One region of the Flavobacterium sp. GW823-FHT04A11 genome, then DNA from elsewhere that is predicted to be linked to it. Evidence: riboswitches for the same ligand, from Rfam matches in the RefSeq annotation. Region 1 holds a riboswitch; the other holds the start of a gene.
The links. Region 1 has a riboswitch for S-adenosylmethionine ahead of AC3QL1_RS18920 (aminotransferase class V-fold PLP-dependent enzyme). Riboswitches for the same ligand answer to the same signal wherever they lie in the genome.

Region 1 (4,429 bases):
TTATTTAGGCGATGATTTGTTTTTTGTCTACCCAACGCTATTAAGCAAAAACGAGGAATTAAATATTGAAGCCAAAAAAGAGGAAAGCGCTGTTTTCTATTTGTACAATATTGCAGGGCAAAATACTATGACTTCTCCGTTAGTTTCTAAAACCAATAATATCAATCTAAAAAATACTGCCTCAGGAATTTATATCTATAAAATAATTACAAACTCAGGAGAAATGCAAACAGGGAAAATTGCAGTTTTTTAAGGTGTTTATTTTCTGAAAAACTTAAATGCTGTTTTTTTAAACACATAGAAACATAGCTTAGCTTTGTTGTTAAAGGCGTCTCAACCGTTTAAACGAACATAGCTTTGCTTTGTGTTCCCAAAGTTGAAACTTCGGGCTATGTTGCTGAACTATGTGTGAGAAACTAGTTTCTTTTGATTAGCTTTTACACAAACAGAAAAATCTATGTTTCTATGTGTTTAAAATTTGACGTTAGATTTGCATTTCAATCTAACTTAAACCATTCCTGCACTTCTTCGCTTATGTTTTCTTTTAAGTCAATATTTTCAAATTCATTTGTCGCTGGGTTATATTGATACTCTTTCTGCCATTTTTTATAATGCAAAGCAACTTGCTCAATAGCATCGCAGATAAATAAAAGTTCGTCATTTGTCATAATCGGGTGCAGTGACAGACGTACCCAGCCCGGTTTATTGGTTTGGTCTTTCTGAAGCAATTCGTTTGTAATCGCTTCTGATTTTTTTTCATTAATATTAAAAAGATAATGCGCATACGTACTGGCGCAAGACCAGCCGCCGCGAACCTGAATTCCGAAACGGTCATTTAAAAGTCTCACGATCAAATTATAATGAATGTCTTCGATTACAAAAGAAACACAGCCAATTCGCTCTGTTTGTAAATCTCCTAAAAGAGACAAACCTTTTATTTTTTGAAGCCTCGAAAAACAAAGATCAAGCAGTTCTTTTTCTCTGTTTTTTATATTTTCGACTCCCATTTTTTCTTTTAATTCTAATGCCAACGCTGTTCGAATTACCTGCAGGAAACCCGGAGTACCACCATCTTCCCTCACTTCTATCACATCGCTGTAACAATATTTCCCTAGCGGATTGGTCCATTTTACATTTCCTCCGCCGGGATTATCCGGAAAATCAGATTTATATAATTTTTCGTTGAAAACCAAAACACCGCAGGTTCCGGGTCCGCCCAGGAATTTATGAGGAGAAAAGAAAATGGCATCCAACTGCTGTTCCGGATCTTTTGGATGCATGTCGATTTTGACATACGGTGCCGAAGCTGCAAAATCAACAAAACAAAGTCCGCCGTTTTGATGCATGATTTTGGCTAATTCATGATAAGGCGTAATGATTCCCGTAACGTTTGAGCAAGCTGTAAATGAACCAATTTTCAAACTTCTGTCAGCATATTTTTTTATTTCCTGGGAAAGTATACCGGGATCCACCAAATTATTTTCGTCGGCTGGCAAAATCACAACTTCAGCATTTGTTTCGTACCACGGAACCTGATTTGAATGATGTTCCATGTGCGTGATAAAAATAACCGGTTTATCCTCTTCATAATTCGTTCGCAAACCCATTATTCTTTGCAATTTTGATAAAGCCGCCGTCATTCCCGTTCCGGTTGTAACCAAAACATCCGATTCATTGGCATTGACCGCTTTTTTGATTATTTCCCTCGCATATTGATAAGCATACGTAGAAGCCTTGCCGGTTTGGCTTGAAAATGAATGTGTATTGGCAATCATCGGACCTACTTTATGGAGCATAATTTCTTCGATCGGGCCGTATAATCTTCCGCTGGCAACCCAATCTGCATAAAGCAGATTTTGTTTTCCGTAAACGGATTTAAAAGTATGATCCGTGCCTATTGTGTTTTCTCTAAATTTAGAGAAGTAACACTCTAATTCAATTGGTTCTATCGTTGTTTCAGTAGCATTCATTTCCTTATCCTTTTTGTAATTAATCTTATTTTTCTAAAAGCAATTTAAGCGTAGACTGTAATTCTTCTCCGTGAAGGTTTTTTGCATTCGGAAAACTGCAAGATTATTTTCTTCAGAAATTAAATTGAAAGGCTTAGGTTTGGCTTGTAAAAGATGTATTTCGGTTTTCATTTAAAAAATAAATAATTTTAATAATGATGACCTTATTCAGATTTTGAGGAAATCTTTCTTATCTGTCCGCAACAGCGGAAGGATTTAGCACCTTATTTGGCAACAGGTTGCTAAGACGTCACAGGGCCTATTCCCTCAGTCTTTCTGGATAAGTATCATACAGAAATTTTCTGTGATGCAAATATAATATATTAATTCTATCAAATTAGTATAGTTTAAAATATTTTTTGAATTTTATTTTAAAAAGTTTCTGTTTTAAGATTAATATTGCTTTCGTAAAACAAAAAAAGCCTCCCAATATAATTAGAAGGCTTTGTTGATTTTGATTTGAAAATTTTATCTCCACCCAAGCGCTGGAGCAATATGTTCTAATATGGATGACAGTACATGTATATTGTAGTCAACGCCCAAAGTGTTGGGAATTGTTAGCAATATGGTATCGGCTTCCTGAATAGCTTCGTCCTGAGCCAGTTCTGCGATGAGTTTTTCAGGTTCAGCTGCATAACTTTTTCCGAAGATTGCTCTTTTATCTCTTTCGATATTTCCAAAACTATCAGAACCTCTGCCCTGATCTCCAAAGTAATATTTGTCCTGATCGGTAATCAGTGCAAAAATAGAACGGCTTACCGAAACGCGTGGTTCATGCTGATGTCCGGCCTTTTTCCAGGCATCTTTATACAACCTGATTTGTTCTGCCTGTTGTATATGGAAAGGTTTCCCGTTTTCGTCATACTTCAGGGTTGAACTTTGCAGGTGCATTCCGTTTTCGGCAGCCCAGATAGCAGTTGCATTCGAGGCAGCTCCCCACCAGATTCGGTTTCGCAATCCTTCAGAATGCGGTTCTATGCGCAATAAACCCGGTGGATTTGGAAACATAGGAAATGGGTTTGGCTCTGCAAATCCCTCACCGTTTAACTTGTCTAAAAATTCCAGAGCTTTTCTGCGTCCCATATCGGCATCTGTTTCACCTTCTAAAGGTTCATAACCAAAAGAACGCCAGCCATCCATAACTTGTTCCGGTGATCCCCTGCTGATTCCTAATTGTAAACGTCCTCCTGAAATTAAGTCAGCAGCACCGGCATCTTCCACCATATACAGCGGGTTCTCATATCGCATATCAATCACACCGGTTCCAATTTCTATTTTACTGGTTTTAGCACCAATGGCCGAGAGTAAAGGAAAAGGTGATGCCAGCTGTGTTGCAAAGTGATGGACTCGGAAATAAGCGCCGTCCAAACCGATTTCTTCTGCAGCAACGGCCAAATCAATAGATTGAAGCAATGTATCGCCTGCTGTACGAGTTTGATAGGAAGGATGATTGGCCCAGTGACCAAACGATAAAAATCCTATTTTCTTCATAGATAGCATTATTATTAATTACTATTCCAAATATACGCATCATTATTGAGTGGGTTTATAACTTTTACGCAGAAAGTAATCAATAAGTTTGCTTCTCTTTTTAACGTCTTACTTTACAAAACGACTGTTCTGTTGATTTTTTTCTGTTTCATAAACTGATAAACAGAACCTGCAATAAAAAATAACAATAAAACAAGAAGCGTATTGCCAATTGCCGGATCGCTGATGTCTTTTGCCAGCGGATGACCTACGGGAACTCTTGTAAAAGTTTCATTTACTGTAGGGATAAGCGACAGGAAAAAACTAAAAGACAGAAAGAAATTTTCAAAATAACGCGCTCTGCCGCTGGCTTTTTTCTTTGAGTAAAGAAAATAAGCTTCTACTACAAGGAATATAATAAAGATCGAAAAAGCATGTCCCGGATTAAAACCGCCGTGTTTTGATATTCCCAATGAAGTAAGTGAGGTAATAATTGTAGTGTAAAAATATATTTTACCTGATAATACGCCCAGATTAATTTTTCCATACTTAATATATCCTGCCAACGCCGCTACAATTGCAGCAACACCAATAATTGTGTGAAAAATGCCTAAATTTGATAATCCCATTTTTAATAGTTTAAGTTTGTTTTTGTTATGAAAGGTTTACTTCTCTTCAAATACACTAAAATCTGAAGGTAATTGATCCTGAAAGCAACCCCGCAAATCTCCGATAGAAGAAAGAGAACTGTTTTGCTAATTGGTTCAATTATTTGGCAATTTGGTTCAAAAAAAAATCCCTCAGTTTTAACTAAGGGATGCTTTATAATTATAATGGCTTTAACTATCTGAAAAAACTATTGCTTATTATTTGACTTTAAACGATAATTTGTGGGTGTAACAGCATATTTTCCGGTGAAACTTTTGGTGAAATTCGCCAGATCATTAAAC
Region 2 (4,429 bases), 2.4 Mb from region 1:
TTCTAAAACAGAAAGTGTTTTGATTCCTTCTTTTGTAGAATCTGAAGTAATTAAAGTTCCGCGATTTTCATGATTGAATGTATTTAAAATACGAAGCGGAATATTTTTTTCCAACAAAGGAATAATCGTTTTTGCATGCAGAATTGTCGCACCGAAATTTGCTAATTCGTTGGCTTCATTAAACGAAAGAAATTCGATTTTTTTAGCATCGGCAACCAAATCAGGATTTGCAGTGTAAATTCCGTCAACGTGGGTGAAGTTTTGTAATTCTTCGGCATTCAAATAATTAGCAATTAACGAAGCGGTGTAATTACTTCCATTTCTTCCTAAAGTTGTGGTGTCGTTATTGTTGTTTGAACCAATAAAACCCGTTACAATATTTACTGTAGAACCGTTATGTTCTTTAAAATAATTAACTACATTTTTCTTCGAAAGCTGTTCCAATGGCTGTGCATCACCAAATTTAGAATCCGTTTTTAGCAATTCTCTTGCATCAACAAAGTTGGCCGGAATTCCTTTTTCTTTCAAAATAGAAGTCAGTAATTTAGCCGAAAGCAATTCGCCTTTAGACAAAATCTGATCTTTGATTTTATTACTGTAATCGCCAATTAAGCTTACACCTTCAAAAAGTTTTTCTAAAATTGTAAATTCTTCAGATAAATCAACTTGTGGATAATCTGAAATCTGATAGATTTTAAAATTTTCGAATAAGGGTTTATAATTTCCGTTTTTGGCGGCAATTTTTAAAATATAATCCAATTCATCTGTAGCGTCTCCACGGGCAGAAACTACAACGGCAATTTGCTCACCCTGATTTACTTTATCTGAAATAATTGAGACAACTTTGTTAAGTCCTTCCCCGTTTGATAATGATTTACCTCCAAATTTTAATACTTTCATTTTATTTTGCTATTGTTTCTGCCTTAAAAATATCGGCAAGTAAATGATCTAATTGTTTGTACTCGATTAAAAAAGCGTCATGTCCGTGAACTGAATCTATTTCGTTATAAAAAACATTGTCTTTGAACTTTTTTAAATCCTGATAAGTTTCTCTATTTTCTTTTGCCGTAAAAAATAAATCAGAATTGATTCCGATAATATGAATTGTGGCGTTTGTTTTTGATATTAAAGCTTCGAAACTCTCACTGTTTCTGGTAATATCTATGGTTTTAAGCAATTGGTTCATTAATTTATATGAAGCCAACTGATATCTTTTCTGCAATTTATCTCCGTGATGTGCCAACCAGCTTTCTATGTTAAAAACAGAAAGATTTTCATTGACAGTACGTTGAAATTTTTCTTTGAATGATTCCGGAGATCTGTAACACAACATGGCGTGAATTCTGGCGTCTTCGATTGGTCTTGATGAATTGTTCAGAATTTGTTCTTGTAAAAAACAATTGGCAATCATCCAGTCTGTCGATTTCCAGTCGGCTGCAATTGGTATTAAGTTTTGAGTGATGTCTGGTTTTAGAGCCAGCATTTCCCAGGCAATTCCACCACCAACAGAACCGCCAATAATACTATGAACCTGCTCTATATTTAAAGCATCAAGTCCTTCGATAAAAATTCTGGCAATATCTCTGGTTGTAAAATCCTGGTAGTTTTCTATAATAAAAGAATCTGTCCCGTTGCCCGGAACATTGAATGCAAGAACGGTATATTTATCGGTATCAATTGTTTTTCCTTCGCCAATTAAATCGCTCCACCAGCCGTTTTCGCCGGTAACCTGAGCATTTCCTGTCAAGGCGTGATTTACCAAAACAATAGGAGCGCTATGCAATGGCAAACCAGAAACGGTAAAGCTTAAAGGTAACGAACGGTAAAGTGCACCATTTTCGGTGGTGAAATTTTGTATGGTAAAAGGGTTTGGTATATTTTCCAATTTCAAATCTGTTGTATTATTGATTTGTATCTGGAAATATTAGAAAGAAAAAACTAGTATGAAACTAGAAAAATTCTTGTTGTTATCTTTCCACGTTTGGGCGTGGTAGAATGCAGCACCTTCTTCGCTTTACCGAAGGGTTGCTAAGGATTCATCGGGTCTAATCCCTCGTCCTTTCTTTATAACATTTCAATACGTTTTTGAACTTAAAGGTGCAAATTAACTACTAATTTCTTAAACAAACAAATTTTATCGAAACTGATTGCTCAATTTCTTAAAGATAATTCAAACTAAAACTGTTGTACGCAAAAAATTACCGAACGATTTGCCCAGTAAAATTAAGCAGGTTATCCCCTATTTTATGATGCTTTTCGATTTAAATAAAAAGCGTTTCATTTTCTTTTGAGTACATCAAAAACAATAAAGAATTTGGTTCTTTTTTCTCTTCTTTTATATCCGTTTCATTTATTCCAAATCTTGGATGAATCAATTCGTTTTTCGGCGGCGGCGGATTGTTTCTTTTAGTTCTGTTTTTCAATGTTGAAATTGTTTTGCTGATGTAGTTTAATGTGCTCATGATATTAAGTTTTAGTTTGTGTTGTGTATTTATCTTTATTATTCGTTTATTCTTTTGTTAAGCCTACAGAATGAAATAAAAAAACCCTTCTGGAACGGAATACCAAAAGGGTTTAAGTTTTTCAAACTCATATACTTTTAGTATCAACAGACGCGCACGCAAATAGATGCGACAGAGAACATCTTGTTCATCTGTAGGGATTTATTCATCTGTGATTTATTTATTATTTTAAATTCTTGCATTTTCTTATAAAATTAAAAAGCCTCCAAAAATTATTGAGAGGCTTTTGCATATATTTTTATTGTATTCTTACAATTTAAGCAAAAGTCTTCCCAACGGTTTTATCCGAAACGGCGCAAAACATTTTATAGATATTTAAGTGCATTGATTCAGTAGCTTTTGGGTTTAACAAATATGGGAATATTATTTTAATTACGCAAATAAAAAACAATAAATTAATACGAAAATCCGACAAAAAATTACTTTTTCGCGATATAAAACATCTTACAAATTTTTTGTTACACAAAAACAAGGTAAAAACTTACAAATAGTTGCTATACATCTTATTATTTCCACAAATCAGTTTATCAAAGAACATTTTAAAGTTTTTTTTCAATTCGGCATTAAAGCCAGACTGCTTCTTTATTTTTAATTTTTTCAGCCACTTTCAAAATGTCAGTTATAATTCCCCTTGAAATTGCCTGTTTACAAGCCGAAGCACTTTGAATTACGATAGGAACATCTGCATAAGATTGTGTATAAATTTCGAAAATCGTATCCGAACCTTTTAATTGTCCGATGGCAGTTGTTGCCGGTTCTGAAATTAATTTTACCTCTAAGGTGTTTTTTACAACATCAAATTCACCTACATACCTCAAAACGTGATTATCGGCCTGGGTGATTTTTGCAATTTTAAACGATTTATCAATGGCATCTTTATTAAGGATTCCGTTTTTCTCTAAATGTTCTTGTGTAATAAGAGGATTGATTTTAATATCCGAAAGTTCAAAATCTTTCCCAATTTCTCTGGTAAGAATCAGTAGTTTTTTGGCTGTATCATTTCCGGATAAATCTTCTTTAAAGGTAGAACGCATCAATCCTAATAAACTGGCATCTTTTAAAACAGATGAAAAAGTAGCCTCTTCATTCGAAAACCGATTAAAAACATAACTCAGATTATCAGAGAAAACACCTCGTATCTTGGTTATCTTTTCTCCGGAATAATATAAATCTCTCAATGTTTGCAAAACAGGAAATCCGGTATCGACTGAAGTTTCATAAAGAAACTCTTTGTCATACTTTTTAAGATTTTCTCTTATTTCTTTATAAAGGTCAAGCGGAAGCGTATTCGCTTTTTTATTGACAGCCACAATATTGAATCCGTTTTGAATCAACGTATTATAATGACTTATTAATTCGTCGCTCGCTGTAGCATCAACTGCGATTAGATTTTCGAATTCATTTTCTTTCGCAAATTCTATAATATCTTCTACTTTAAAAGGAACAGCCAATTGCACAAAATTGGTTTCCCAGGCATACCCAACGCCTTCTTTCTCGAAAAAAGCAACGGTAGAATTGGTGATAATCGGAAAATGAAAATCGATGTTTTTACTTTGCAGAAAAAAATCCTGACTTTCAATAATCTGATTAATCAAAGTGCTTCCGATATTTCCAATTCCAAAAAGGATAATATTTATTTTAAGCTTTGACATAATTTTTAATTTATTGGGGGTTGATTAAACCATATAAGTGATATAAGTTCCTTTAAATAGTATCAAATATTCATAATTTAGACGCAATGCTGTGCGTCTCTACTTATATGGTAAAAAAATATATGTTGCGTTTTTTCATAAAAAATCACCTCTAGCAAAACTCACTTGCTAAAGGCAATTTTTCAAACAAAAAACAAAAAAACCTAATTCTTATTAATGCTATATTGTGATTGTGTCACATTTGCAAAAACTGTT

Region 2: another riboswitch for S-adenosylmethionine. It lies ahead of AC3QL1_RS07505 (alpha/beta fold hydrolase); the one in region 1 lies ahead of AC3QL1_RS18920 (aminotransferase class V-fold PLP-dependent enzyme).

Annotation. Positions count from the first base shown of each region.
Region 1 is NZ_CM179503.1:4,427,636-4,432,064, forward strand. It holds gene AC3QL1_RS18915 (S8 family peptidase) at 1-253, shown strand, start outside; gene AC3QL1_RS18920 (aminotransferase class V-fold PLP-dependent enzyme) at 498-1,970, opposite strand; SAM riboswitch class I at 2,197-2,296, opposite strand; gene AC3QL1_RS18925 (LLM class flavin-dependent oxidoreductase) at 2,478-3,500, opposite strand; gene AC3QL1_RS18930 (hypothetical protein) at 3,614-4,108, opposite strand; gene AC3QL1_RS18935 (helix-turn-helix domain-containing protein) at 4,336-4,429, opposite strand, start outside.
Region 2 is NZ_CM179503.1:1,708,850-1,713,278, reverse strand. It holds gene thrA (bifunctional aspartate kinase/homoserine dehydrogenase I) at 1-900, opposite strand, end outside; gene AC3QL1_RS07505 (alpha/beta fold hydrolase) at 902-1,885, opposite strand; SAM riboswitch class I at 1,965-2,073, opposite strand; gene AC3QL1_RS07500 (hypothetical protein) at 2,262-2,462, opposite strand; gene AC3QL1_RS07495 (homoserine dehydrogenase family protein) at 3,086-4,174, opposite strand; gene AC3QL1_RS07490 (O-acetylhomoserine aminocarboxypropyltransferase/cysteine synthase family protein) at 4,378-4,429, opposite strand, start outside.